4 regions of the Pseudomonas sp. BW7P1 genome follow, and region 2 is predicted to be linked to each of the others. Evidence: predicted binding sites of a transcription regulator. Region 2 holds the regulator's gene; each other region holds the start of a gene.
What was found. The regulator sigma-54, encoded in region 2, starts transcription at its own class of promoters, with help from an activator protein. The targets are predictions, from matches to a motif close to ANTGGCATNNANNTTGCTNT.

Region 1: the regulator sigma-54 is predicted to act here: its motif matches at 4,048-4,067, upstream of NWV16_RS03665 (circularly permuted type 2 ATP-grasp protein).
Region 3: the regulator sigma-54 is predicted to act here: its motif matches at 4,589-4,608, upstream of NWV16_RS09520 (circularly permuted type 2 ATP-grasp protein).
Region 4: the regulator sigma-54 is predicted to act here: its motif matches at 5,733-5,752, upstream of flgB (flagellar basal body rod protein FlgB).

Annotation. Positions count from the first base shown of each region.
Region 1 covers NZ_CP103374.1:832,168-839,698, forward strand. The annotation lists gene NWV16_RS03655 (hypothetical protein) at 1-1,401, opposite strand, end outside; gene NWV16_RS03660 (YgiQ family radical SAM protein) at 1,589-3,892, shown strand; gene NWV16_RS03665 (circularly permuted type 2 ATP-grasp protein) at 4,176-6,662, shown strand; gene NWV16_RS03670 (transglutaminase family protein) at 6,662-7,531, shown strand, end outside.
Region 2 covers NZ_CP103374.1:1,195,179-1,202,709, reverse strand. The annotation lists gene NWV16_RS05250 (ATP-binding cassette domain-containing protein) at 1-753, opposite strand, end outside; gene NWV16_RS05245 (KpsF/GutQ family sugar-phosphate isomerase) at 1,029-2,003, shown strand; gene NWV16_RS05240 (KdsC family phosphatase) at 2,004-2,528, shown strand; gene lptC (LPS export ABC transporter periplasmic protein LptC) at 2,537-3,109, shown strand; gene lptA (lipopolysaccharide transport periplasmic protein LptA) at 3,096-3,641, shown strand; gene lptB (LPS export ABC transporter ATP-binding protein) at 3,641-4,366, shown strand; gene NWV16_RS05220 (RNA polymerase factor sigma-54) at 4,552-6,045, shown strand; gene hpf (ribosome hibernation-promoting factor, HPF/YfiA family) at 6,119-6,427, shown strand; gene ptsN (PTS IIA-like nitrogen regulatory protein PtsN) at 6,439-6,903, shown strand; gene rapZ (RNase adapter RapZ) at 6,906-7,531, shown strand, end outside.
Region 3 covers NZ_CP103374.1:2,078,471-2,086,001, forward strand. The annotation lists gene NWV16_RS09485 (long-chain-acyl-CoA synthetase) at 1-706, shown strand, start outside; gene NWV16_RS09490 (ankyrin repeat domain-containing protein) at 804-1,322, shown strand; gene NWV16_RS09495 (hypothetical protein) at 1,414-1,944, shown strand; gene NWV16_RS09500 (PLDc N-terminal domain-containing protein) at 2,016-2,207, shown strand; gene speE (polyamine aminopropyltransferase) at 2,342-3,217, shown strand; gene NWV16_RS09510 (hypothetical protein) at 3,372-3,605, shown strand; gene NWV16_RS09515 (ribonuclease E inhibitor RraB) at 3,816-4,163, shown strand; gene NWV16_RS09520 (circularly permuted type 2 ATP-grasp protein) at 4,642-6,051, shown strand; gene NWV16_RS09525 (alpha-E domain-containing protein) at 6,064-7,014, shown strand; gene NWV16_RS09530 (transglutaminase N-terminal domain-containing protein) at 7,011-7,531, shown strand, end outside.
Region 4 covers NZ_CP103374.1:4,678,783-4,686,313, forward strand. The annotation lists gene NWV16_RS21050 (ribonucleoside-diphosphate reductase subunit alpha) at 1-2,072, shown strand, start outside; gene flgE (flagellar hook protein FlgE) at 2,732-4,063, opposite strand; gene flgD (flagellar hook assembly protein FlgD) at 4,094-4,822, opposite strand; gene flgC (flagellar basal body rod protein FlgC) at 4,838-5,281, opposite strand; gene flgB (flagellar basal body rod protein FlgB) at 5,285-5,692, opposite strand; gene cheR (protein-glutamate O-methyltransferase CheR) at 5,933-6,760, opposite strand; gene NWV16_RS21080 (chemotaxis protein CheV) at 6,808-7,531, opposite strand, start outside.

The DNA of each region.
Region 1 (7,531 bases), 360 kb from region 2:
ACTGCGCATGCCGAAAGGCGCCGGGTTTTCGGGGTCGTCGGAAATCAGGCGCAGGCAGATGTTGTATTGGCTGGAATAAATCTGGTCTACGGTGGGTACGCCACGGTTCAGCTCATCCAGTTTGGATGTGGCACTGCGGTCGGCTTTGCGAATCTGGTCCATCACTTCCTGACGATCGTCCATGATCTTCAGCTTTTTGTTGAGATGGGCGAAATTGCTCTTCAGCGACTCCACCGTGATTGCATGCACGCTCGGATAGACCCTGCGATCCATCACGGCGATCAGCTTGTTGAAGTAATCGATTCTGTTCAACTGAAGGGTATGCAGTTCGCTTTTGTAGAGCCCGCCTGCCTTCAACAGGATCAACCAGTCCTTGTTGTCGATCAGTGATTTGACGTATTCGGCCTGCATTCTTGTGTGCTTGATGATATGCACTTCAAGTTTGATCAGCGCCTCTTTCTCGGCCTGGCTTCCCTCCGGAAGATCCCGGGCGCCGTCCCAGAGTTCTCCATAACGCCTGTTGGAGGCGACCAAGGCTTCGAAGGCATTTCTGACAGGCTCATATCGCAGAAACAAATAGGCTTTGTTGTCTTGGGTCTGCGCAGTGCGACGCATGCCTCCCTTGAGTCCATCAAGACTTGTGGTCCAGATCCCTTCGGCATTGCGGGTGATGGCCAGCGTTTCGCCGGCCCGGCTGGCGCGATAGATGTTTTCGCGATCGCCGGCGACCGGGTCTTTCGGATTGACGATGCGCCAGACCTTGCGTTCGGGAGAGGAAGCGTCAACGTCGTGCATCACCTGATGGGCATGATTCTCGATGATGACGTAGCGTTTGCCGTCGAAACCATGCAAACCGTCGCTGTCCGGAGCTGTTCCGGAGAAATCCAGCGTTGTCCGGAAGGTCGTCAGCCGGCCGGCAGAAAGCGGAAGGGCGCTCTCTTCGAAGTCGGACAGCGGGTACCAACGGTTACTGCGGGGGTCATGGAAAAGAACCGGGCCCGAAGGCCGTGCTTCGCTTCCCAGGCTGGCCCGATAGAGCGCCATCTCGGGATCCAGGCTGATTTGCAGGATGCTGCCATCATGCATGTCGACGAACAACCGCCCCTTGAACACTCTGAAGCCGCTTGCGTCCGCGGGGGGCAGTCGGGTGCCCGGACTGACCCGATAGGTTTCCAGTGCAGGTGCCGAGGGTATCGCAGGCGGGGATGAATGGATTTCGCTGACGTTCACCGATGGCGCCGCAGAGATTCTGTCGGGATCTGCCCTGCCCGGGTTTCTGCCCGGTGTCTGGCCGTCGACGAGGCTTTGCGCGACTGAGCGGATAGCGGGCGAAGTGCCGTGCCGTGGCGGCAGGTCCTGGGCCGATCGCGAAGGCGGGTTGTGCACTTCGGCGGTGGTCACACCTTTTGACGGTGGTTTTGCAGGCATCTTTATTCATCCTTGAATAAGTTGAAGAGTATCCTTGGGGGCCGGTGGGCCGCAGGCGGGCGAAGGGGAGAGAATCCGACCACGGTCGTCGGAATTGGTCAAAATTTGTGCTATATTCCGCGCCCGCGAAATTCAATGAAAGCCAACACCGGTTATCGACATGCAAGCAGCCAAGCCGTTATTTGACTATCCAAAATATTGGGCCGAATGTTTCGGGCCCGCGCCGTTCCTGCCGATGAGCAGGGAGGAGATGGATCAGCTCGGCTGGGATTCCTGCGACATCATCATCGTCACCGGTGATGCCTACGTCGATCATCCGTCGTTCGGCATGGCGATCATCGGCCGGCTGCTGGAAGCTCAAGGTTTTCGCGTCGGAATCATTGCGCAGCCGAACTGGCAGTCCAAGGACGACTTCATGAAGCTCGGCGAGCCGAATCTGTTCTTCGGCGTCGCGGCGGGCAACATGGACTCGATGATCAACCGCTACACCGCCGACAAGAAAATCCGTTCCGACGACGCCTACACACCGGGTGGCATGGCCGGCAAGCGTCCGGATCGCGCGAGTCTGGTCTACAGCCAGCGCTGCAAGGAAGCCTACAAGCACGTACCGATCGTGCTCGGTGGCATCGAAGCCTCCCTGCGTCGCATCGCCCACTACGACTACTGGCAGGATCGCGTGCGCAACTCGATCCTGATCGACGCCAGCGCCGACATCCTGCTGTACGGCAACGCCGAGCGGGCGATTGTCGAAGTCGCCCAGCGTCTGTCCTACGGCCACAAGATCGAAGACATCACCGATGTGCGCGGCACCGCGTTCATCCGTCGCGACACGCCGGCGGGCTGGTACGAAGTCGACTCCACGCGCATCGACCGTCCGGGCAAAATCGACAAGATCATCAACCCGTACGTCAACACCCAGGACACGGCGGCTTGCGCCATCGAACAGGAAAAAGGCCCGGTCGATGATCCGCAGGAAGCCAAGGTCGTGCAGATCCTGGCCAGCCCGAAGATGACCCGCGACAAGACCGTGATCCGCCTGCCATCGATGGAGAAGGTACGTAACGACCCGGTCCTGTACGCCCACGCCAACCGCGTGTTGCACCTGGAGACCAACCCGGGCAACGCCCGTGCGCTGGTGCAGAAGCATGGCGAGGTCGACGTCTGGTTCAACCCGCCGCCGATTCCGATGACCACCGAAGAAATGGACTACGTGTTCGGCATGCCTTATGCACGTATTCCGCATCCCGCTTATGGCAAGGAAAAGATTCCGGCCTACGACATGATCCGTTTCTCGGTGAACATCATGCGTGGCTGCTTCGGCGGCTGCACCTTCTGCTCGATCACCGAGCACGAGGGCCGGATCATCCAGAACCGTTCCGAAGAATCGATCATTCGCGAAATCGAAGAGATCCGTGACAAGGTACCTGGCTTCACCGGCGTCATTTCCGACCTCGGCGGCCCGACCGCGAACATGTACCGCATTGCCTGCAAGAGCCCGGAAATCGAATCCGCGTGCCGCAAGCCGTCCTGCGTGTTCCCGGGCATCTGTCCGAACCTGAATACCGACCACTCGTCGCTGATCCAGCTGTACCGCAGCGCCCGTGCGTTGCCGGGTGTGAAGAAGATCCTGATCGCCTCCGGCCTGCGTTACGACCTTGCGGTCGAGTCGCCGGAGTACGTCAAGGAACTGGTGACCCACCACGTCGGCGGTTACCTGAAGATCGCCCCGGAACACACCGAGGAAGGTCCGCTCAACCAGATGATGAAGCCGGGGATCGGCACCTACGACCGCTTCAAGCGCATGTTCGAGAAGTTCTCGAAGGAAGCGGGCAAGGAGCAATACCTGATTCCGTACTTCATCGCGGCCCACCCGGGTACCACCGACGAGGACATGATGAACCTGGCCCTGTGGCTCAAGGGCAACGGCTTCCGTGCCGACCAGGTGCAGGCGTTCTATCCGTCGCCGATGGCCTCGGCCACCGCCATGTATCACTCGGGCAAGAACCCGTTGCGCAAGGTCACCTACAAGAGCGACGGCGTGACCATCGTCAAGAGCGAGGAGCAGCGCCGCCTGCACAAGGCGTTCCTGCGTTACCACGATCCGAAGGGCTGGCCGATGCTGCGTGAAGCGCTGATCCGCATGGGTCGCGGCGACCTGATCGGGCCGGGCAAGCACCAGTTGATCCCGCTGCACCAGCCGGCGACCGACAGCTATCAGAGTGCCCGTCGCAAGAACTCGACACCGGCCGGCAGCCACAAGGTCGCGAAAGACAAGAGCACGAAGATTCTCACCCAGCACACCGGTCTGCCACCGCGCGCCAGCGACGGCGGCAATCCGTGGGACAAGCGTGAACAGGCCAAGGCTGCGGCATTCGCCCGTAACCAGCAGGCTGCCAAGGAGCGCAAGGAGGCGGCGAAAGGCAAGGGGCCGAAGCCGGCCCGCAAGCCGGTCGTTCCGCGCTGAAACGCACTTGAGCTGAACAGAACGCCAACCTTCGGGTTGGCGTTTTGCGTTGTGCCTCGCAACATTTGCGTGCAGGCGTGTCGGCCCCTTTCACTGCATGCCCGATTTTGGTGCTGTACTGCCTTGAGCATCCTGCAAACGCGCGAGGACCGCTGCATGGCATAAGTCTTGCGCGCTTTCGAATACGCTCAGGCTCGCCCACGGCCGCAGGTGGATTTTTGTATATCCCGGCGCCATGTGCCTGCGTTAGTCTGACCCCAACCTGCTGGCTGCCGAGCTTTCCATGCCTGATCTGCTTGACCGCTACCCGCTGACGGCGGGCACTTATCACGAGCTGCTCGACACCGGCGGCGCGGTGCGCCCGCACTGGCAGCGACTGTTCGACCAGTTGCAGCGCAGCACCCCGGCGCAACGGGCGCAGCGTCAGGCGCTGCTGGCCCGGCAGATTCAGGAAAACGGTGTCACCTACAATGTGTATGCCGATCCCAAGGGCGCGGATCGTCCATGGGAGCTGGATCTGCTGCCCCATGTGATCGCTGACGATGAATGGCAGCGACTGTCGGCCGGGATCGCCCAGCGTGCGCGTTTGCTCAATGCGGTGCTGGCGGATCTGTATGGTCCGCAGCACTTGATCCGCGAAGGCTTGCTGCCGGCAGAACTGGTGTTCGGCCACGACAATTTTCTCTGGCCCTGTCAGGGCATTGCGCCGCCGGACGGGGCCTTTCTGCATCTGTATGCGGTGGATCTGGCGCGCACGCCGGACGGGCGTTGGTGGGTGACGGCGGATCGCACCCAGGCGCCATCGGGTGCCGGTTATGCGCTGGAAAACCGCACCATCGTGTCCCGGGCCTTTCCGGAGTTGTACCGGGATCTGAAGGTGCAGCACCTGGCCGGCTTCTTCCGTACCTTGCAGGAAACCCTGGCCCGTCAGGCGCCTTGTGACGACGAGGCGCCGCTGGTGGTATTGCTGACCCCGGGGCGCTTCAACGAAAGCTATTTCGAGCATCTCTATCTCGCGCGTCAGCTCGGTTATCCGTTGGTGGAGGGGGGAGACCTGACGGTGCGCGATGCCACGGTCTACCTGAAAACCCTGAGCGGCCTGCGTCGGGTTCACGCGATCATGCGTCGGCTCGACGATGATTTCTGTGACCCGCTGGAGCTGCGTACGGATTCGGCACTGGGTGTTCCGGGATTGCTCGAGGCTGTGCGTCAAGGCCGGGTGCTGGTGGCCAACGCGTTGGGCAGCGGCGTGCTGGAGTCGCCGGGGCTGTTGGGATTTCTGCCGAAGATCAATCAATTCCTGTTCGGCGAAGAACTGATCCTGCCCTCCATCGCCACCTGGTGGTGCGGAGAAGCGCCCGTGCTGGCCCAGGCACTGGAGAAACTGCCGGAACTATTGATCAAGCCGGCCTTCCCGTCGCAGAGCTTTGCACCGGTCTTCGGGCGCGATCTGAGTGACGAGCAGCGCCAGGCGCTTGCCCGGCGCATTCAGGCCCGGCCTTATGTCTACGTGGCGCAAGAGCTCGCGCAGCTGTCCCTCGCGCCGGTCTGGCAGCCCGAGGAGGGCCGGTTGCAACCGCGGGCCATCGGCATGCGCATGTATGCGGTGGCCAGTCATGACGGTTATCGGGTGTTGCCCGGAGGCCTGACCCGGGTGGCGGCCGAAGCCGATGCCGAAGTGGTGTCGATGCAGCGCGGTGGCGCCAGCAAGGACACCTGGGTGCTGGGTGACCGGCCACCCAGTGGCGAGCAGTGGAAGTCCCGGCGCAACATCGGCGTGCCGGATCTGGTGCGCCGCGACCCCTACCTGCCATCGCGGGTGGTGGAAAACCTGTTCTGGTTCGGCCGTTACTGCGAGCGTTGCGACGACAGCGCGCGGCTGTTGCGGATCATGCTGGCGCGTTACGTCGACGGTGACGATCCGCAGGCCTTGCAGGCGGCGGTGGAACTTGGCGAGCGACTGATGCTGCTGCCGGATGAAGGCGAGCTGCCGGAGCGCCTGCTCGCGGCTGTGCTGGGCGAGGACTGGTCGTTCAGCCTGCGCTCCAACCTGCAACGCTTGCAGTGGGCGGCATCGCAGGTGCGCGGCAAGCTTTCGCGGGAGAACTGGCAGGCGCTGGTGGAGTTGCAGCGCGAGGCGACGGCGCTGGACACCGCCGAACCGGACTTCGGCCAATTGCTGGATTTTCTCAACCGGCTGGTGATGTCGCTGGCGGCGTTGTCCGGGTTTGCCCTGGACGACATGACCCGCGACGAAGGCTGGCGTTTCCTGATGATCGGTCGACGGATCGAGCGTCTGCAATTTCTCGGCAGCAGCCTTGCAGGCTTCCTGCGCGGCGCCGGTGCGTTCGATCAGGGCGGGCTGGAGTGGTTGCTGGAGCTGGGCAACAGCAGCATCACCTATCGCTCGCGCTATCTGGCGATGGCACAACTGATCCCGGTGCTCGACCTGTTGCTGCTGGACGAGCAGAACCCTCACGCGGTGTTGTTCCAGTTGAAGCTGGTGACGCGCACGCTCAAACGCCTGAGCGATGATTTCGACGCGCCTCGGGACGTCGTCTTGTCAGCATTGGTCGAGCGTCTGGCGCGTTTCGACCTGGCTTGCCTGGAGAATCCCCTGTTCGGTGAATCCAGCGTGCGGGCCGCACTGGATGGTTTGGCGGATCTGCTGCAAGCCATTGCCGATGCCTGCGGCCAGGTGTCCGATCGTCTGGCGCTGCGCCATTTCGCCCATGTCGATGATGTCAGCCAGCGCACGGTATCCGTCTGATGAATGCCCTTTACCAGATCCTTCACGACACGTGTTATCGATACGACAACCCGGTTTCGCTGGCACAGCAACTGGCCCATCTGTGGCCCCGAGAGTGCGCCTGGCAACGTTGCACCGAACGGCAGTTGCTGATCAGTCCGCAACCGACCACCCGTCGTGACGAACTGGACGTGTTCGGCAATCCGCTGACACGCCTGGCGTTCGAACGCCCCCATGATCAACTGCAGGTCAATGCCCGGCTGACGATGGAGGTGCTGGCGCGGCCGGCGCCGGATTTCAATCTGTCTGCGGCCTGGGAGCTGACACGCAATGCGCTGACCTACAGCAGCCAGCCGCTGTCTGCCGAATGGCTGGAGGCTTGTCGTTACCGGTTCCAGTCACCCTATGTTCACCTCAAGCGCAGCTTCGTCGAGTTTTCCGAAAGCTGTTTTCCGCCAGGGCGACCACTGCTGCTGGGTGTGCAGGCGTTGATGGAAAAGATCTTCGTCGAATTTACCTTCGATGCCGAGGCCACGCAGGTGGCGACGCCGTTGGTCGAGGTGCTGGAGCGGCGACGCGGGGTCTGTCAGGACTTCGCCCACCTGATGCTGGCCTGCGTGCGTTCCCGAGGGTTGGCGGCACGTTACGTCAGCGGTTACCTGCTGACCCGGCCGCCACCGGGGCAACCGCGCCTGATCGGCGCCGATGCGTCCCATGCGTGGGTGTCGGTGTTTTGCCCGGTGCTGGGCTGGGTCGATTTCGATCCGACCAACAACGTGCAACCGGCACTGGAGCACATCACCCTGGCCTGGGGCCGGGATTTTTCCGATGTGTCTCCTTTGCGCGGGGTGATTCTGGGAGGCGGTCGCCATGATCCCGAGGTGCGGGTC
Region 2 (7,531 bases):
CGGCCCATCGGGATCACCGGTCATGAACTGACGGATACGCGGCTCATCCGAATTCATCAGCTCGTCCGGCGTACCCTGCCCCAATACCTGGCCATCACCGACCACATAGATATAGTCGGCAATGCTGGCCGTTTCGGCGAGATCGTGGGAAACCACGATGCTGGTGATCCCCAGTGCGTCGTTGAGCAGACGGATCAGACGCACCAGAACGCCCATGGCGATCGGATCCTGGCCGACGAACGGTTCGTCGTACATGAGAATCTGCGGATCGAGGGCAATGGCCCGGGCCAGGGCCACACGACGCTTCATGCCGCCGGAGAGCTCATCAGGCATCAGCTCGATGGCGCCCCGCAGGCCGACCGCCTGCAATTTCAGCAGGACGATGTCGCGGATCATTTCTTCCGGCAATTGGGTATGAACGCGCAGGGGAAAGGCGACGTTCTCGAACACATCGAGATCGGTGAACAGTGCGCCGCTCTGAAACAGCACACCCATATGCTTGCGCGCATCGAACAGATCGCTGCGCGAAAGCGTCGGCAGGTTCTGGCCATTGACCCAGACCTCGCCCTGCGATGGCCGCAACTGGGCGCCCATCAGGCGCAGCAGCGTAGTCTTGCCACACCCGGAAGGCCCCATGATTCCGGTGACCTTTCCACGGGGTATGCGGATATCGACGTTATTGAAAATGCTCCGCGCACCGCGCTTGAAGGAGACTCCCTTCAGCTCGACCGCGTAGGCGTTATCGGCACTCATCTAAACTCCTTGCGATGCAGCCTCTCACTCGGACGCCTGGCTTTCTGGAGAAAGCCCCTACATCCCGGGCAGGCCGAACTGGCGGCGAACTATATCACCGCAAAGGGCGAGCGCCCAAGGCCTCTCCCCGGCCACGTTCAGCGATATGACAGGCCGCAAGCGTCTATTGAGAGGTTTTAACAAGGAGGAATGACAAAGCACGTCGAACTTGCGTGAGGCTTTTCAACATAACCGCTATAATCGTCGCCTTTTCATCGGGCTATACGATTTCTGACATGAGCCAAACCAGCGACCTGATTCAATCGGCACAACGCACCATCCGCCTCGAAGTGGAAGCCATACAAGGCTTGCTGCCCCTTATCGACGCCGATTTCGTACGCGCTTGCGAGATGATTCTGGCCAGCAAGGGCCGTGTCGTAGTGGTCGGCATGGGCAAGTCCGGCCACATCGGCAACAAGATTGCCGCCACCCTGGCCAGCACCGGCACCCCGGCGTTTTTTGTGCATCCGGCCGAGGCCAGTCACGGCGACATGGGCATGATCACCCGTGACGACGTGATTCTGGCCCTGTCGAATTCGGGTTCCACCAACGAAATCGTCACGCTGTTGCCGCTGATCAAACGCCTGGGCATCCAGTTGATCAGCGTGACCGGCAACCCGCAGTCAGCACTGGCCAAGGCCGCGGAAGTCAATCTCAACGTTCACGTCGAGCACGAAGCCTGCCCGCTGAACCTGGCACCCACCTCCTCCACCACTGCCGCACTGGTCATGGGCGACGCCTTGGCCGTGGCGCTGCTGGAAGCCCGCGGTTTCACCGCCGAAGACTTTGCATTCTCCCACCCCGGCGGTGCTTTGGGTCGCCGCCTGCTGTTGAAGGTGGAAAACGTCATGCACGCCGGCGAGGAACTGCCGCAGGTTCAGCGCGGCACCCTGCTCAAGGATGCATTGATGGAAATGACCCGCAAAGGGCTGGGCATGACTGTCATTCTGGAGGCCGATGGCAGGCTCGCCGGGATCTTCACCGACGGCGATCTGCGTCGCACGCTGGATCGCAGCATCGATATTCACAGCGCCACCATCGATCAGGTCATGACCGTACACGGCAAGACCGCCCGCGCCGAGATGCTCGCCGCCGAAGCCCTCAAGATCATGGAAGACCATCGAATCAACGCACTGGTCGTCGTGGACGAGGACGATCGCCCGATCGGCGCCTTCAACCTCTCCGATCTGTTGCGCGCAGGAGTGATGTAAATGAGCACCGATCTGCTGCAACGCGGCAAAGCCATCAAGCTGGCGGTTTTCGATGTCGACGGCGTCCTGACCGACGGGCGCCTGTACTTCCTGGAAGACGGCAGCGAGTTCAAGACCTTCAATACCCTCGACGGCCAGGGCATCAAGATGTTGATGAACGCCGGTGTACAGACGGCCATCATCAGTGGTCGCAAGACTCCGGTGGTCGAGCGCCGAGCGAAAAACCTGGGCATCCCGCACCTGTTTCAGGGACGTGAAGACAAACTTGTCGTCCTGGACGGCCTTCTCGAACAACTGGGCCTAAGCTATGAACAGGTCGCCTACCTGGGTGACGACCTGCCCGACCTGCCGGTGATTCGCCGGGTGGGGCTGGGCATGGCGGTGGCCAATGCGGCTGCCTTCGTGCGCGAGCATGCCCACGGCGTCACCCAGGCCCGCGGCGGCGAAGGTGCCGCCCGTGAATTCTGCGAACTGATCCTGCGCGCCCAGGGCAGCCTCGATGCGGCCAACAACGCGTACTTGTGAGTCAAACCATGTTTAGCAAAAAGTTTCGCAACATACTGCTGTTCGGTTGCATCGCTGCGATTTTCGGCGCAGTCGGCTACTGGAACATCAGCCCGGAACGCTTCCTCGACAAGCCTGCTGTCTCGGCAGAAGAAAGCCCGATCGACTGGTACGCGACCAATACCCACACCTTGCAGTACCTGGAAGACGGCAAGGTGCAGTACGAAATGACGTCCGAGAAGGCCGAACACGTCAAGGCGACCGACATTACACTGGTCACCAGACCCGACCTGAACATGTTTCGCGGTACCGATTTCCCGTGGCACGTAACCAGCGAGCGTGGCGAAGTGAACTCCGGCGGCACCGAAGTCGAACTGATCGACTCGGTCCGGATCAAGCGTACCGACGAAAAGAACCGCGACACCCTGATCACCAGCACCCGCATGACGGTGTTCCCTCAGCAGCAATATGCGCAGACCCAGCAACCCGTTAGAATCGACGGCGCTGGCGGTGTATCGACCGGCGTGGGAATGAAAGCGTATTTGAAGGAAAGCAGGATACACCTGCAATCGAACGTAAGAGGACAGTATGAGGCTCGTTAAAACCCTCCCTATTTTGCTCAGTCTGGGCGCAGCACTGGGAAGCGTGAGCGCCTGGGCTCTGCCGAACGATCAGGAGCAGCCGATCCGCATTCAGGCCGACGATGCCCAGCTGGACGACAAGAATGGCGTTGCCACTTATAAAGGCGCGGTGATCATCACCCAGGGTTCGATGATCGTCAAAGGCGACACCGTGACGCTGACACGCAACCCGGCCGGCGAAATCGATGTGGTGACTTCGGTAGGCAACCTGGCCTACTTCGAACAGCTGCAGACCGCTGGCGACAAGAAACCGGTCCAGGGCTGGGGCAAGACCATCCAGTACCACGCACAGCAAAACCGCGTCGTACTGATCGACAGGGCCAAGGTCGTCGACAAGGACAACAACACCACTCAAGGCGAGAAGATCGTCTATGACACGGTGAAAAAACTCGCCAGCGCAGGTCGCGCCACCGGCACCAAGGTCACCGAAGCCCGTCCGCGCATCGACATGGTGATCCAGCCGAAGAAGAAAACCGACGAGAAAACCCAGTAATGGCAACTCTGAAAGCTCAGCACCTGGCCAAGGCCTACAAAAGCCGCCAGGTCGTGCGCGACGTCAGCCTGTCGATCGACAGCGGTCAGATCGTGGGCCTGCTCGGACCGAACGGCGCCGGCAAGACCACCTGCTTCTACATGATCGTAGGCCTCGTGCAGGCCGATCAGGGCCGCGTCCTGATCGACGACCTGGACGTCAGTCACCAGCCGATGCACGGCCGCGCCAAGGCAGGAATCGGCTATCTGCCGCAAGAAGCGTCGATCTTCCGCAAACTGTCGGTCGCCGACAACATCATGGCCATCCTGGAAACCCGCCAGGAACTCGACAAGGCCGGTCGTCGCAAGGAGCTGGAAAGCCTGCTGCAGGAATTCCACATCAGCCATATCCGCGACAACCTCGGCATGAGCCTGTCCGGTGGTGAGCGTCGCCGGGTGGAAATCGCCCGTGCGCTGGCCACCGCACCGAAATTCATCCTGCTCGACGAACCGTTCGCCGGTGTCGACCCGATTTCCGTGGGCGACATCAAGCAGATCATCCACCACCTCAAGGCCAAGGGCATCGGTGTACTGATCACCGACCACAACGTCCGCGAGACCCTGGACATCTGCGAAACGGCCTACATCGTCAACGACGGCCAGCTGATCGCCGAAGGCGACTCCGCCACCATCCTTGCCAACGATCTGGTGAAGGAAGTGTATCTGGGTCACGAGTTCCGCCTCTAAGCGCGACAGCGTTCGACCAGCCGTCCGGTGCTGTAACGTTGAAGCGCATTTTTATAGGCTTTTATTGTTACAGCGCTCTAGGCAAACACGACAGTTTCGGGCATATAATTTGCTTGAATTTGGCGCTTCGGCGCCCTGTAGTGGATGGCGCATAGCGCCGGCGAATAAGGTGTTAAGCCCCTGCCATGAAACCATCGCTAGTCTTGAGAATGGGCCAGCAGCTGACGATGACACCGCAGCTGCAACAGGCCATCCGCCTGCTCCAATTGTCGACCCTGGATCTGCAGCAGGAGATCCAGGAGGCTCTGGAATCCAATCCGATGCTCGAACGCCAGGAAGATGGCGACGACTTCGACAATTCCGACCCGCTGGCCGACAGCGCCGAGCAGAAGCCCAATACCGAGATTCAGGAGCCTTCCTATCAGGAAACCGCGCCGACGGTCGACAATCTCGAGGACGGCGAATGGAACGAACGCATCCCCAACGAATTGCCTGTGGACACCGCCTGGGAAGACGTCTACCAGACCAGCGCCAGCAGCCTGCCCAGCAGCGATGACGACGAGTGGGATTTCACCACCCGCACCTCCGCCGGCGAAAGCCTGCAAAGCCACCTGCTGTGGCAACTGAATCTGGCGCCGATGTCCGACACCGACCGCCTGATCGCCGTGACCCTGATCGACTGCATCAACAATCAGGGCTATCTCGACGAAACCCTCGAAGAAATTCTCGATGCGTTCGATCCGGAACTGGACATCGAACTGGACGAGATCGAAGCCGTCCTGCATCGCATCCAGCAGTTCGAACCCGCCGGCATCGGCGCCCGCAACCTGGGCGAGTGCCTCTTGCTGCAGTTGCGCCAGCTTTCAGCCAAGACCCCCTGGCTCAATGAAGCCAAACGCCTGGTCACCGATTACATCGACTTGCTCGGCAGCCGCGACTACAGCCAGTTGATGCGGCGCATGAAGCTCAAGGAAGATGAACTGCGCCAGGTCATCGAGTTGGTCCAGAGCCTCAACCCGCGCCCAGGCTCGCAGATCGAATCCACCGAAGCCGAGTACGTGGTGCCTGACGTGATCGTGCGCAAGGACAACGAGCGCTGGCTGGTGGAGCTGAACCAGGAATCGGTGCCGCGCCTGCGGGTCAACGCTCAATACGCCGGTTTCGTCCGTCGAGCCGACACCAGCGCCGACAACACCTTCATGCGCAATCAGTTGCAGGAAGCCCGCTGGTTCATCAAGAGCCTGCAGAGCCGCAACGAAACCCTGATGAAAGTGGCCACCCAGATCGTCGAACATCAGCGCGGCTTCCTGGAGTATGGCGACGAAGCCATGAAGCCCCTGGTCCTGCATGACATTGCCGAAGCGGTGGGCATGCACGAGTCGACGATTTCCCGGGTGACCACGCAAAAATTCATGCATACCCCCCGGGGCATCTATGAACTGAAATACTTTTTCTCCAGCCACGTCAGCACCTCCGAAGGCGGCGAATGCTCGTCCACGGCGATCCGCGCGATCATCAAGAAACTGGTCGCTGCGGAAAATCAGAAAAAGCCGTTGAGCGACAGCAAGATCGCTGGTTTACTGGAGGCACAAGGCATTCAGGTGGCTCGCCGCACCGTCGCCAAGTATCGCGAATCCCTCGGAATCGCGCCTTCGAGCGAACGCAAGCGGTTGATGTAAGCCACGTTACAGCGTTCCAGTGGCAGGCTCTTCGGCCTGCCGCTTTATGCACTGGCAACGAAGGAGAAGCTGTATGCAAGTCAACATCAGTGGACACCAACTGGAAGTTACCCCACCTCTCCGTGAATACGTTGAGCAAAAGCTCAAGAGGCTTGAGGGACATTTCGACAAGATCACCAACGTGCAAGTCACGATGTGCGTCGAAAAACTGAAGCAGAAAATCGAAGCCACGCTGCATATTCCCGGCAACGAGGTCGTCGCCAACGCGGAACATACCGATATGTACGCGGCGATCGACGCGCTGACCGACAAGCTTGATAAACAACTCAAAAAGCATAAGGAAAAGACCCAGAGCCTGCTCCAGGGCGCGACCGGTCGATAACCCCCACCCCCATGATCCGACTTGAAAGCATCCTGACCCCCGGCCGTTCCCTGGTGAACGTGCCGGGCGGCAGTAAAAAGAAAGCCCTCGAACAAATTGCCAACCTGATCGCCCGGGAAGTCCCGGATCTGGAGATGCAAGACGTCTTCGAAGCGCTGATTGCCCGTGAAAAACTCGGCTCGACGGGTTTTGGCAACGGCATCGCCATTCCTCACTGCCGTCTCAAGGGCTGTGAAGCGCCCATCAGTGCCTTGATGCACCTGGAAGCGCCTATCGACTTCGACGCCATCGATGGCGCGCCGGTTGACCTGCTGTTCGTGCTGCTGGTCCCGGAAGCTGCCACCGATGCGCACCTGGAGCTGCTGCGTCAGATCGCCAGCATGCTCGACCGCAAGGAAGTACGCGAGAAACTGCGTCGCGCCACAACCAACGAAGCCTTGTATCAGGTTGTCCTGGACGAGCAAAACGGGCACTAAACATGCGCTTGATCATCGTCAGTGGCCGTTCCGGCTCGGGCAAGAGCACCGCACTGGATGTCCTTGAGGACAACGGTTACTACTGCATCGACAATCTGCCGGCCGGCCTGCTGCCGGAGCTGGCGGAACGCGCACTGATTCATACGGAACTGTCTCAGCCACTGGTCGCGGTATCGATCGATGCACGCAACCTGCCGAGCCATCTTTCGCGCTTTCCGGAGTTGCTCGAGGAAGTCCGCAGCCGGCACATCCAGTGCGACGTCCTGTATCTGGATGCCGATGAAGAAACCCTGCTCAAGCGTTTCTCGGAAACCCGTCGTCGTCACCCGCTGAGCAGTGCAAACCGCTCGCTGGCTGAAGCCATCAACGACGAAACAGCCCTGCTGGGCCCGATCGCCGATCTGGCCGACCTGAAGGTCAACACCACCAATCTCAATCTTTACCAGTTGCGCGACACCATCAAGCTGCGACTGCTGAACCAGCCGGAACCCGGCACGGCGTTCCTGGTGGAGTCGTTCGGTTTCAAACGCGGCATGCCGGTGGATGCGGATCTGGTATTCGATGTACGCTGTCTGCCCAATCCGTACTGGAAACCGGAGCTGCGCGCGCAATCGGGTCTCGACGAGCC
Region 3 (7,531 bases), 880 kb from region 2:
CGGTTTCTCGCTGATGGCCTGGGAACTGGTTGCTTACGATCAGGACAGCGGCGAACCGATTCGCGGCGACGACGGTTTCATGCGTAAGGTCGGCCGGGGCGAGCGAGGGCTGTTGCTGGCGCGAATTGACGACAAGGCGCCGCTGGATGGCTACACCGATCCGCAGAAAACCGCCAAGGTCGTGCTGCAGGATGTATTCGCCAAGGGTGACCGCTTCTTCAATACCGGTGATCTGCTGCGCAACATCGGCTTCGGCCATGCGCAATTTGTCGATCGCCTCGGCGACACCTACCGCTGGAAAGGCGAGAACGTTTCGACCACCGAGGTCGAGAACCTCTTGCTGCAGCATCCGCTCATTTCCGAAGCCGTGGCCTATGGCGTGGAAATCCCCAATACCAACGGACGCGCCGGGATGGCGGCGATTACACCCGCCGAGTCCCTGGCGACTCTGGACTTCACCGAGCTGTTGGCGTTTGCCCGCCAGCGCATGCCGTCCTACGCGGTACCGCTGTTCCTGAGGGTCAAGGTGAAAATGGAAACCACCGGCACTTTCAAATACCAGAAGACGCGCCTAAAAAACGAAGGCTTCGACCCGGGCGTAACGGGGGACGACCCTGTCTACGCCTGGCTGCCGGGCACTGAAACCTACGAACAGGTGACGGATGAAATCCTTGCGGATATCCGCGCAGGCAAATTGCGTTATTGATATTGGCTATTGGCTGTCTCGGAAAAAAGGGGGTGACAGCTATCGCCACGCTCGGGAAACTAGCGGCTTTCCGATTGACCGAAAGTGGAGTTGCCCCATGTCCGACCAAAGCCGCCAGATGACGCCCGAAGAAGCTGCCGAATTCACCGAGCAGGTATTCAACAAGGCGCGCGAAGGTGACGCGGTGATGCTGGATCGCCTGATCACGGCCGGTTTGCCGGTGAACCTCACCAACAGCAAGGGCGATACCCTGCTGATGCTCGCCAGTTACTACGGGCATGTGGACGCGGTGCAAGTGCTGCTCAAGCACAAGGCCGATCCTGAAAAGCGCAATGGCAATGGCCAGAGTCCGATTGCAGGCGCCGCGTTCAAGGGCGATCTGGCCGTGGTCAAGGCCCTCGTGGCCGGCGGGGCGCAGATTGAGGGCGCCTCCTTCGACGGTCGTACGGCGTTGATGATGGCGGCGATGTTCAACCGGGTCGAGATCGTCGAGTATCTGATCGACCAGGGCGCCGACCCGAGAGCCAAGGACGCCAACGGCGTTACCGCGCTGGATGCGGCGCGCACCATGGGGGCCGTGGACACCACCGCGCAGCTGGAAAAACTGCTGGGCTGAAGCCGACGATCCGCAACCGGCTCTGTGGCGAGGACGAGAATGCGCTATCCTTCGCGCCCTCGAAATCCCTTCGCCACAGGACCTGCCCCCCATGAAAGCCGCACTCGCCGAACTCATCAGCAAAATCAGCTCCGGCTGCATGGGCGAAGACGAGATCCAGAAGGTCGCCGATGAAGCCGCACAGGCCTACGCCGATGCCGAGGCTTTTCTGACCGCCAACCCGGACATCAACTACGACGACACCTTCCCGATTCCGCTGGGCGAGTGGGTCGTGGTCGGCAGCCTGCCGGATACTGTGCTGTTCCAGGCCGACACCTACGTTGACCTGTTCGCCCGGATCATCGCCTCGTTCGGTCCGAACGTGGCGTTCAACCTCAAGCCCAAGCAACTGGCCAGGACCGAAGCCCTGACCGCGCTGAATCGCATTCAGGTGCAGATGAGCAGCCTGAACAAGGAAAACGGCGGTTACACGCTGATGAACTTCAGCCAGTTGCTCGACGACGAGCTGCAAGTGGTGCTGGTCTACGGCAACGACGTGCCGCGCGTGCTGGAGCTGTGCGCCGAAGTGGGCATCGCCGCTGCGCCTTCGCTGGAAGCCTTGAAGGTCGCCGTCCACGTCTGAATGCAATAAAAGGGAACCCTGCGCGTGACCGTCTATCCTAAAAGTGCACGCCACTATTCTGGAGCGACACCATGGGTTCCACGTTCAACGGCCTGATCGGCCTGATCATTCTTGCCCTCGACATCTGGGCGATCATCAATGTGCTGAAAAGCGGCGCCGAGACCGGGATGAAAATCCTCTGGGTGCTGTTGATCATCCTTCTGCCGGTACTGGGCCTGATCATCTGGGCAATTGCCGGGCCGCGGGGCAATGTGCGGATCTGACCGTTCGCCCCATGGATTGCGCGGGGCCGATGAACTGAGGTTCGACCTGTCATCTTCGGCAACGTAGAATGCGCGCCTTTCCCGGGCAATCGAACCTGACGATTGGCGCCCGCGCATTCATCGGAGCACTTCACATGACCGTCACCAAGACCAGCGAATATCTGGAAACCCTCTACGAAGGCTACGGCCAGCGTTTTCGCATGGAAAAACTGCTGCACGAAGTGCGCACCGAACACCAGCATCTGGTGATCTTCCAGAACCCGCGCATGGGCCGTGTGATGGCGTTGGACGGCGTGATCCAGACCACCGAAGCCGATGAATTCATCTACCACGAAATGCTCACCCACGTGCCGATCCTCGCCCACGGCACTGCCAGGCGCGTGCTGATCATCGGCGGCGGCGATGGCGGCATGCTGCGCGAAGTGACCAAACACGCCAGCGTCGAGCACATCACCATGGTCGAAATCGACGGCACTGTGGTCGATATGTGCAAGGAGTTTCTGCCAAACCACTCCAGCGGCGCTTATGACGATCCACGCCTGAACCTGGTGATCGACGACGGCATGCGTTTCGTCGCGACCACCACGGAAAAGTTCGACGTGATCATTTCCGACTCCACCGACCCGATCGGTCCGGGCGAAGTGCTGTTCTCGGAAAACTTCTATCAGGCTTGCCATCGCTGCCTGAACGAGGGCGGTATCCTCGTGACCCAGAACGGCACGCCGTTCATGCAGATCGACGAGGTGAAAACCACCGCCGGTCGCCTGCGCAGCCTGTTCCCGGACTGGCACTTCTATCAGGCGGCCGTGCCGACCTACATCGGCGGTTCGATGACGTTCGCCTGGGGCTCGACCAACCCGGCCTATCGCAAGCTGAGCCGTGAAGTGCTGCAGCAGCGCTTCATCGGCAGCGGCATCGTCACCCGCTACTACAACCCGGAAATCCACATCGGCGCCTTCGCTTTGCCGCAATACGTGCTGCAAGCGGTGAACAAACCGGGCAACGACTGATCGTTCGGCCGCCGTCACTGCGGGGGCGAGCCGCTTCGCTCCCGCAGATGAAGTGTTTTTCATGTTGCATCGGCGTAAAGCTTTTGAACGATCAATCCTGACAAAAGTCGAGATAGATGTAAGCCCATTTGCGGGTTTGATCGAGGAGGCTCCGATGTCAAAGTGGAAAGTCACTTTCGTGGACGATCATGGTGAAACCGTCGATGAAGTCTTCGATTGCGAAGAATGCCCGAGTCATGAGCGAGCCGCCCGGCTCATCAAGGAACGGTTCCTGCCCGTTGTCGCCGAGCTTGACCTCAACGACCTGGAAGGCCGCACCGCCGACGCCGGCGTGAAGACCCTGAAAAACCAGCACAGCATCGAAATCCGCAGCATTACTCCCGTCTGAAAATCTTTTTCCCGGTAACGCACCAGACCTTGGCAGCGGCTCTCTCCTGGGGCTACTCTGCAAGCGAGATCAGCGAACGGATCGCTAAGGTCTGGTCTTGTCAGCTACATGCTTGTTTCCCGCCGACAACACGGTTGTCACAGCGCTTGAGCCGTCCGGCCAGGTGCAGGGAATACGGAAAGTCTATCCATCTATGCGAGGGGGACGTTCATGAGCACAGCCTATCAAGAAGACATCAGCAGCAACGTGCTGCGCCGCATGAAAGAAGGCGGTTTCGATTTTTCCCGATTCCATCCCATCGAGTTCTACGCCATTTTCCCGGACGAGGAGCGGGCGCGCAGGGCGGCAGGCAAGTTTCGCGGTGAATCCATCAATGCCCAGGTCAGTGTGCGCGACGACGGCGCCTGGTTTCTGGAATTGAGCAAGGTGATGTACGCAACCTACGACGACATCGGCGATTTCGAACAGGGGTTTTCGGCGGTGGTCGAGCCTCTGGGCGGCATCATCGAAGGCTGGGGTGTGAAGCAGGAGGTGCGCAACCGCCATCGCTTGAACTGATTCTCCTCGCCACACATCCGGCAACGGCTGACCTTCGGGTCGGCCGTTGTCGTTTCGGCACCTTGAAAAACGTCCAGTAAAACCCTGAAACAAGAATCCAGAGCAAAAAAAAGCCACCGCAGAGGGTGGCTGAAAGGGAAGACCGGAAGGAGAGGGAACCGGTCAGGGTTACGGCCGGGAGGGGCTTGCCGGGGCAAGCCGGATCTGTGGGGCTGCGTGCTTCACCCGGGAAGTCTCGCAGCGGATGGGCGGATTATCCGCAGCCCGCGCCGGGCAGTGAAATCAACTCTGACTATGCTGCTGATAGGCGACGGTGCTGCGTCGCAATGAAGCGGGGGTGATCAGGTTGAGGCATTTGCCGCACAGGAATGGTGCGGTGCGTGCGATGTGAATATCCAACCTGTTGAAATCAAAGCGTTTATGCCGATGGCACGGGCCTTGCGATGGCCTGCATGTCCGGAGTGACAAGGAGTACGGCATGATCCGCACCAGTTTTGATGAAATGTACGATGCCGGCGGCGTGGTTCGCCCGCATTACCGGGAGTTTGCCCGCTGGCTGGCAGAAACCCCCGAGGAACTGTTGGCCCAGCGGCGTCGTGAGGCCGATCTGCTGTTCCATCGCGCGGGGATCACGTTCACGCTCTATGGGGATGAGCAAGGGACAGAACGCCTGATTCCCTTCGACACCATTCCGCGCAGCATTCCCGCCAGTGAGTGGCGGATCGTCGAGCGCGGCTGCATCCAGCGGGTCAAGGCGTTGAACATGTTTCTCGCCGACCTCTATCACGAGCAGCGCATCATCAAGGCCGGGATCATTCCCGCCGAGCAGGTGCTGGCCAACGAGCAATACCAGTTGGCGATGCAAGGGCTGGATCTGCACCGCGATATCTATTCGCACATCTCTGGCGTCGATCTGGTGCGCGACGGCGACGGGACCTACTACGTCCTGGAAGACAACCTGCGCACGCCCAGCGGCGTGAGCTACATGCTCGAAGACCGCAAGATGATGATGCGCCTGTTCCCCGAGCTGTTCGCGGCCCAGCGCATCGCACCCATCGACCATTACCCGAACCTGTTGCTCGATACCCTGAAAAGCTCAAGCCCTCTCGATGACCCAAGTGTCGTGGTACTGACGCCGGGACGGTTCAACAGCGCATTTTTCGAGCATGCATTCCTGGCCCGGGAAATGGGCGTGGAGCTGGTGGAGGGCGCCGATCTGTTCGTACGCGACGACAAAGTTTACATGCGCACTACCGACGGTCCCAAAGCGGTGGATGTGATTTATCGCCGTCTCGACGATGCGTTTCTCGATCCACTGGCGTTCCGTCCGGACTCGATGCTTGGCGTGCCGGGATTGCTGTCGTCCTATCGCTCCGGCAACGTGGTTTTGGCCAATGCGATCGGCACCGGCGTGGCGGACGACAAGTCGGTGTATCCGTTCGTCACCGAAATGATCCGTTTCTATCTCGATGAAGAACCGATCCTGCAGAACGTGCCGACCTGGCAATGTCGCAACCCGTCTGAACTTTCCCATGTGCTGGCCAATCTTGCAGATCTGGTGGTCAAGGAAACCCAGGGCTCCGGCGGTTACGGAATGCTCGTGGGACCGGCGGCGACGGCGGCGGAAATCGATGCGTTCCGCGAGCGGATCAAGGCCAGGCCTTACGCCTACATCGCGCAACCCACGTTGTCGCTGTCGACCTGTCCGACCTTTGTCGAAAACGGCATTGCGCCGCGCCATATCGACCTGCGTCCGTTCGTACTGTCCGGTCGCGAAACCCGGGTCGTGCCCGGCGGTTTGACCCGTGTCGCCTTGCGTGAAGGCTCTCTGGTGGTGAACTCATCCCAGGGCGGCGGAACCAAGGACACCTGGGTGGTCGAGGATTGAAGGAAGCCTGCCATGTTAAGTAGAACTGCCTCGGATCTGTACTGGATGTCGCGTTACCTGGAGCGGGCGGAAAACCTCGCCCGCATGCTCGATGTCAGTTATTCGCTGTCGCTGATGCCGCAGGACGGCCGTGGCGATGGCCTGCATGAACTGGCGATGCCGTTGATGATCACCGGCACCCTGGATGATTACCTTGAGCGCCACGGCGAGCTGCATGCCGAGCGATTGCTGCATTTCTTCGCCCTCGACGCGGCGAACCCGGCGAGTATCTACAGCTGCCTCGGCGCGGCACGAGCCAGTGCCCACGCGGTGCGCGGGCGGATCACCGCCGACATGTGGGAGAACATCAACGCCACCTGGCTGGAGATCCGCGGGATCGCCAACCAGGGCCTCAGCCGCTATGGCATGAGCCGGTTTTGCGAGTGGATCAAGGAACGTTCGCACCTGTTCCGCGGTGCGTCCTACGGCACCATCATGCGCAACGACGCGTTCCGCTTCATTCGCCTGGGTACCTTCATCGAGCGGGCGGACAATACGTTGCGGCTGCTCGACGCTCGCTATGAAATGGCCGGCGATCAGGCCGAAGCGGTCAGTGACGGCACCGCCCACGCCTATTACCAGTGGAGTGCGTTATTGCGGGCGCTGTCGTCGTTCGAGGCTTACACCGAGATCTATCGCGATGCACCCGGCGCCCGGCACGTCGCCGAGTTGCTGCTGTTGCGTGCCGACGTGCCGCGCTCCTTGCGGGCCTGCACCGAAGAAATCGACCAGATCCTCGCGCAACTGCCAGGGGCCAACGGTCGCCCGGCGCAACGGCTGGCGGCGGAAATGGACGCACGCCTGCGCTACACCGGCATCCACGAAATCCTCGAGGAAGGGCTGCACGCCTGGCTCACCGAATTCATTCCACTGGTGCGCCAGTTGGGCAACGCCATTCACAGTTCCTATCTGGAGGCCGCATGAGACTTTCCATCAGCCACGAAACCACCTATCACTACGAAGATCAGGTGCGGGCGAGCATCCAGTACCTGCGCCTGACCCCTCACGACAGCGAACGCCAGCATGTGCTGAGCTGGCAACTCGACCTGCCGCGCCCGGTGCGGGCCCAGCTCGATCCGTTCGGCAACATCCTGCATGTCCTGACCATGGACGAGCCTCACGAAGCGATCATCATCGGCGCTCGGGGGCAGGTCGATATCGACGAAAGGCGCGAAGCGGAACATGAACGCCAGTCGGCGTTGCCGTTCCTGCGTTTCACCCGGCTGACCGAGGCGGACGAGGCGTTGCGGGCGTTTGCCGAGAAGTCCTGCAAACAGCGGCGCGACCGCACTGCGCTGATCGACTTGATGCATGGCTTGAACCAGCACATGACCTATACGCCGGGATCCACCGAAGTCGATACCAGCGCCGCCGAGGCGTTCGCCGGGCGCGCGGGGGTCTGCCAGGATCATGCCCACGCGTTTCTGGCCTGCGCACGCAG
Region 4 (7,531 bases), 2.6 Mb from region 2:
TGGCCGACTTCGACCTGGAGAAACTGGGCAAGGCGATCAACCACGAGCGCGACCAGCAATTCACCTACCTGGGCCTGCAGACCCTGTACGACCGTTACTTCATCCACAAGGATGGCGTGCGCTTCGAACTGCCGCAGATCTTCTTCATGCGCGTGGCCATGGGCCTGGCGATCGAAGAGAAGCAGAAAGAAGACCGTGCGATCGAGTTCTACAACCTGCTGTCCTCGTTCGACTACATGGCTTCGACCCCGACCCTGTTCAACGCCGGCACCCTGCGTCCACAGCTGTCGAGCTGCTACCTGACCACCGTTCCGGATGACCTGTCGGGCATCTACCACGCGATCCACGACAACGCCATGCTGTCGAAATTCGCCGGTGGCCTGGGCAACGACTGGACGCCGGTTCGCGCGCTGGGTTCGTACATCAAGGGCACCAACGGCAAGTCCCAGGGCGTGGTTCCGTTCCTGAAAGTGGTGAACGACACCGCCGTCGCCGTTAACCAGGGTGGCAAGCGCAAAGGCGCTGTGTGTGCCTACCTGGAAACCTGGCACATGGACATCGAAGAGTTCATCGAGCTGCGCAAGAACACCGGTGATGATCGTCGTCGTACCCACGACATGAACACCGCCAACTGGATCCCTGACCTGTTCATGAAGCGTGTCTTCGACGACGGCAAGTGGACCCTGTTCTCGCCATCCGAAGTACCGGACCTGCACGACCTGACCGGCAAGGCCTTCGAAGAGCGCTACGAGTACTACGAAGCCCTGACCGAATACCCGGGCAAGATCAAGCTGTTCAAGACCATCCAGGCCAAGGATCTGTGGCGCAAGATGCTCTCGATGCTGTTCGAAACCGGCCACCCTTGGCTGACCTTCAAGGACCCGTGCAACCTGCGCAGCCCGCAGCAGCACGTCGGTGTGGTCCACAGCTCGAACCTGTGCACCGAGATCACCCTGAACACCAACAAGGACGAGATCGCGGTCTGCAACCTGGGCTCGATCAACCTGCCGAACCACATCGTCGACGGCCAGCTGGACACCGCCAAGCTCAAGCGCACCATCGACGTGGCCGTGCGCATGCTCGACAACGTGATCGACATCAACTACTACTCGGTGCCGCAGGCGAAGAACTCCAACTTCCGTCACCGTCCGGTCGGCCTGGGCATCATGGGCTTCCAGGACGCGCTGTACCTGCAGCACATCCCTTACGGTTCCGACGCTGCCGTCGAGTTCGCCGACAAGTCGATGGAAGCGGTCAGCTACTACGCGATCCAGGCTTCCTGTGACCTGGCCGACGAGCGCGGCTCGTACGAGACGTTCCAGGGTTCGCTGTGGTCCAAGGGCGTACTGCCACTGGATTCGCAACAGATCCTGATCCAGGCTCGCGGCGAGAAGTACATCGACGTCGACCTGAAGGAAACCCTGGACTGGGCACCGGTTCGCGCCCGTGTACAGAAAGGCATCCGTAACTCGAACATCATGGCCATCGCACCGACCGCGACCATCGCCAACATCACCGGCGTATCGCAGTCGATCGAACCGACCTACCAGAACCTGTACGTGAAATCGAACCTGTCGGGCGAGTTCACCGTGATCAACCCGTACCTGGTTCGCGACCTCAAGGCTCGCGGTCTGTGGGACTCGGTCATGATCAACGACCTGAAGTACTACGACGGTTCGGTGCAGCAGATCGAGCGCATCCCGCAAGAACTCAAGGCGCTCTACGCGACCGCGTTCGAAGTGGACACCAAGTGGATCGTCGACGCCGCCAGCCGTCGCCAGAAGTGGATCGACCAGGCTCAGTCGCTGAACCTGTACATCGCCGGCGCATCGGGCAAGAAACTCGACGTGACCTACCGCATGGCCTGGTACCGCGGTCTGAAAACCACCTACTACCTCCGTGCCCTGGCCGCGACCAGCACCGAGAAGTCGACCATCAACACCGGCAAACTGAACGCGGTTTCCGCGGGCGGCAACCACGGTGACGATTCGGTCCTGGCAGCGCCTGCCGGCCCTGCTCCGGTACCGAAGGCCTGCGCCATCGACGAACCGGATTGCGAAGCTTGCCAATAAACTGAGCTGAATCGGGCGTTGCGAAACGCCTGAGCCGAGACCCCCGACAGACTTCTGGTTTGTCGGGGGTTTTCTTTTGCCTGCGGGAAAAGCTAAAGCGCCCTCACCCTGGATGGGAGCAAGAACCGATCAAGTCGCCAGGAAGATGTATGCCGAAGTGAAATACCGAGATGAACTCGAGTTATAAAAAAGAATATCCCCAACCCAGCTTTGGCTTTGGCTTCGGCTTTGGCTTTGGCTTTCTACCACTCAACACGATGAGCGTTAGCTCAAGTACCGCTTTTGATCTTCGGGCGACGTCGGAAGGCTGAGTGGAGGGATTTATTCGGGGGTGGGAGCGCAGCGACTGTTTGGCGAAGCCAAACACATCGAGAGGAGGTGCAGCGAAGCAAACCGTAGGCGATGCCCCCCGGATGATCCCGGAGCGAAGGACCCCCGAGCCCCAGCGAGCGGGCCGAACGCAGGAGCAAGCGCTTTTTTGCTTACTTTTTTGAGGCGTTTGTCAAAAAAGTGAGTCGCCGTAAGGGCGAAACCGCCAGCCGCCACACCCGAAGCAACGGATACTCACCCAATCCCCCCACAGCATGGCCGTCCACCAGGACGCCACGACAAACAAAAAAAAGCCCCTCAAAAAGAGGGGCTCCTTGAACAACCAAAAATCAGGTCATCTGAATGATGGTCTGCATGATGGTGCTCTGGGTAGAAATAGTCTTGGCGTTCGCCTGATAGTTGCTCTGGCCCTTAATCAGGTCCACCAGCTCGTTGGTCAGGTTAACGTTCGACTCTTCCAGCGAGTTGGACACGACCGAACCCAGAGTACCGGTTTCCGGTGCGTCGTAGCCCGGGATACCCGAAGCGAAGGTTTCCTTCCAGGCAGTGCCGCCCACAGGCTGCAGACCCTGTTCGTTGGTAAAGCTGGCCAGTGCAACCTGGCCGATGGCCTTGCTCTGGTTGTTGCTGAAGTTGGCGAACAGCGTACCGGTACCGTCGATGGTCAGGTTGGTGATCTGGCCGGTGGCGTAACCGTCCTGAGTCGGGATGGAACGCGCGGTGTCGGCGTTGAACTGAGTGGTCTTGGCCATCGAGATGGTGATGCCGGCCGGGTTGGCCGAAGCGCCGTTGGCCTTCCACACACCGTTGGTGACAGTGCCTGGCACCCAGCCAGTGAGTTTCAGGTCACTGCTGATGATCGGCGTACCAGGGTTCGCAGGATCCGGGGTGCTGACCTGAGTCAGTTTGCCGGTGCTGTCGAAGCTCATGGTCGAGGCCACCGGTGCAGTGGTTTTCGGATCGCTGCCGGTGGCATCCGGGTTACGACCGTCCACCAGGGTGTAGACCTTCCAGGTGTTGGCCCCGGTTTTCACCATGTACTGATCCATGACGTGGGAGTTGCCCTGGCTGTCATAGATCGGGGTACTGAACGACTTGGTGTAGGTGGCAGTGTTGGTTGGATCGAATTTGCCTGCCGCCACGGTGTCGTCGATCACCGGAGCCGTCGAGTTCAGGTTGATGGTCGAAGTCACCAGCGAAGTGGACTTCGGCGCCAGGTTCGAGGTGTCGATCTTCAGGTCGGTCAACACACCGTTGATGATCTTGCCGTTGGCGTCCACACCATAACCTTGCAGGCGCGAGGTGTAGTCGGTGTTGGTGATGAAGCCGTCCTTGTCGACCTTGAACGTACCGGCACGGGTGTAGGTGATCGAACCATTGTCGCTCAGGGTGAAGAAGCCCGAGCCGTTGATGCCCATGTCGAGCACGTTGCCGGTGTTGTTGATGTCGCCCTGGGTGAACTGCTGGGACACGTTGGCCAGGCGCACACCGTTACCGATGACCTTGCTGCCGCTGCCCAGACGAGTCGCCGAATAGACGTCCGCAAACTCGGCACGGGACGATTTGAAACCGGCGGTCGCGACGTTGGCGATGTTGTTACCGGTCACGTCCAGTTGTTTGTTGGCTGCATAGAGACCGCTAAGGCCGATATTGAAAGACATATTCCACTCCTTTGTGCCGGTTAGTCGGCTCTATATACCAATGGTTTGTACTTTGGACAGGGCGACGGTGCCCTTGCCGGACAGATTGAGCATCAGCTCGCCGCCGGTCTGGCTGATGGTCACGCTGGTGACGGTGGCCGGCAGGTAGGTCGCCATGTCCGTCGAGGTGCCATTGATCGAGGCGTTGGCCTTGACGGTATAGTTACCGGTCTTCACCAGGTTGCCGTCCTTGTCCTTGCCGTCCCAGGTGAAGCTCGCACTGCCCGCGGCGCGGCTGCCCAGATCGATGGTACGAACGACCGCACCGCTGCTGTCGCTGATGGTGACGGTGCCGCCGGCAATCGACGATGGCACGGTGACCGAACCGGTCATGCCTTTGCTCGGATCGTCGAGCTGGACCGAGTTGGTCTGCACGATCACGTTACGGCCGACCAGCGACGAAGCCTGCAGGGCTTGCGACGAGTTGTAGTTGCCGGCCAGCGAGCTGACGGTGCTGTTGAGGGTGGTAATCCCCTCGAGGCTGCTGAACTGCGCCAACTGGGCAACGAATGCACTGTTGTCCTGAGGATCGAGCGGGTTCTGGTTTTTCAGCTGGGTGACCAGCAGTTGCAGGAACGCATCCTTGCCCAGGGTCTGGCCGCCGGTGGAGCTGTTGGTGGCCGAAGCGATGCCGTCACCGGTGGTCGAACTGGTCTTTTTCGACGAGTTCGCCAGGATGTCCTTCATCGTCAGGCTGCTGGTGGTATCGGTCACACTCATGGCAGTCGCCCCTTATCACTGACCGAGGGTCAGTACCTTCTGCATCATGGTCTTGGCGGTGTTCATCATTTCGGCGTTGGTCTGGAAGGACCGGCTCGCGGAAATCATGTCAGCCATTTCTTCCACCACGTTGACGTTCGGGTAGTAAACGTAGCCCTTGGCGTCGGCGGCCGGATGATTCGGCTCGTAGCGCGCCTCGAGGTTGCTCTGGTCTTCGACCACGCCGAGCACCTGTACACCCTGACCTGCGGCGTCCTGGTTCTGGAACAGCGAGTCGCTGCCACCGCTCTGGCCGCCCTGGAACATGGTGGCGAACACCGGGTGACGGGCGCGATAGGTCTGGTCGATGCTCGACGAGACGGTTTCGGCGTTGGCGATGTTCGACGCGACGGTGTTGAGACGGGTGTTCTGTGCGCTCATGCCGCTGCCGGCAATGTTGAAAACGCTGGACAGGGACATGGATTATTCTCCGCGCAAGGCTGAAACCAGCCCTTTGAATTTACTGTTGAGCAGCGTGAAGCTGGCCTGGAAGCCGATGGCGTTTTGCGCGTAGTTCGACTGCTCAAGCTGGGCATCGACGGTGTTCTGGTCGATCGATGGCTGCATCGGTGTGCGATACATCAGCGACTCGTCGCCGTTGCCCAGGCCTTCAGCTTCGATGTGACGGCTGTTGGTCATGTTCAGGGCGATGGTGCCGTTGGCGTTCTTCTGACTCTGTGCTTCGAGCACTTTGGAGAAGTCCAGATCCCGAGCCTTGTAGTTCGGGGTGTCGGCGTTCGCGATGTTGTTGGCCAGGACTTCAGCACGCTGGGCGCGGAAGCCCAAGGCTTGTTCGTGAATTCCGAGCGCTTTATCGAAGCTGATGCTCATGTCGGGAACCTTCAGGTGTCCGGTTTTTCGTAATCGGGTTATAGCAAGCTGCGTGCCAGCTTGAAAAAACCCCGGTTTCCGGGGCTTTGCAGGGCCTCGGCCAGGCGGCAATGCCAGAAAAGCGGCAACGGGTTTCCGCCGGCTGCCGCTTTTCTGCCGCTTGCCCTCACCCTGAAAACGGTCAGGCATAAAAAAACGGGAGCCCTGAGGACTCCCGTTTTTTTGAATCGCCGCTGCCAGTCACTTCGCCTGGTAAATGATCCCCGGATTGCACTGGACCATCTGGTAATGATCCGGCAGACCGTTCAGCGCTTCGGAAGCGCCGAGGAACAGATAACCACCCGGCTTCAACGTACTGTGAATGCGCAACAGGATGTCCTTCTTCACCTCGGCGGAGAAGTAGATCAGCACGTTGCGGCAGAACACGATGTCGAACTTGCCCAGGCTGGCGTAGCTGTCGAGCAGGTTGAACGAGCGGAATTCCACCCGGTTCTTGATCGGCGCCTTGACCACCCAGCGTCCCGGCCCTTTCGGATCGAAATAGCGCTGCAGACGATCGGCAGACAGACCGCGACCGATCGCCAGGCTGTCGTACTCGCCGGTCTTGCAGTTGGTCAGCATGCTGCCGGACAGATCGGTGGCAACGATCTGTACGCCCATCTTCAACTGACCGATATTGGTCCGCTCGAATTCGTCGATCGACATCGACAGCGAATACGGCTCCTGCCCCGAAGAACAGGCCGCCGACCAGATCCGCAGACGCTGGTTGGGGCTGGCCTTGATTGCCTCGGGCAGCACCTTGTTCTTCAAGACCTCAAACGGATAGGTGTCGCGAAACCACAGGGTTTCGTTGGTCGTCATGGCATCGACCACCTGCTCGCGCAAACCGCTGCGCGGCTGGGTCTGGATGCGCTGTACCAGCTCACCCAGCGTCTTGATGCCCTGCTGCTCCATCAGTTTGTTGAGACGGCTCGACACCAGGTACTGCTTGTTTTCACCGAGCAAAATGCCACAGGCTTTTTCCAGGAACACCCGGAACTGTTCGAAATCCAAATTACCCGTAGACAAATGATGCCGCCTCTTAAATCGTGTTGACCGCCAGGGGCAGAAGGCCCCTAGCTGATATCTGCTGCTTTGATCCGGTCGACTACCCGGGATGCCAGGTCATCAGGACGGAATTTGGCCAGGAAGTCATCGGCGCCGACCTTCTTGACCATCGCCTGGTTGAACACACCCGACAACGAAGTATGCAGGATGATATGAAGCTTTTGCATGCGTGGATCGCCGCGGATTTCCGCCGTCAGGGTGTACCCGTCCATTTCCGGCATCTCGATGTCGGAAATCATCATCAGGAACTCTTCTTCCGGCTTCTTGCCCTCGTCGACCAGCTTGCGCAGGTAATCCAGCGCCTGCTTGCCGTCGTTCAGCGCCACCACTTCGACACCCACCGTCTGCAGGCAACGCGTCACCTGCTTGCGCGCCACCGACGAGTCATCGACCGTCAGCACCCGCAACGACAGCGCCTTGCTCTGGGTCTCGACATCCACCACGCCGACCGAAATCGCTTCCGGTGTCGGGGCCACTTCCGCCAGCACCTTCTCGACGTCGATGATTTCGACTAATTGATTGTCCACCCGAGTCACAGCGGTCAAGTAGTGATCGCGACCGGTGCCCTTGGGTGGCGGATGGATCTCCTCCCAGTTCATGTTGACGATACGTTCCACCGAGCGCACCAGGAAACCCTGGGTCTTGGTGTTGTATTCCGTGATGATCACGAACGGACTGTTCTTGTCTTTCAACGCCCCGGAGCCGGTCGCCATTGCCAGATCGAGGATCGGA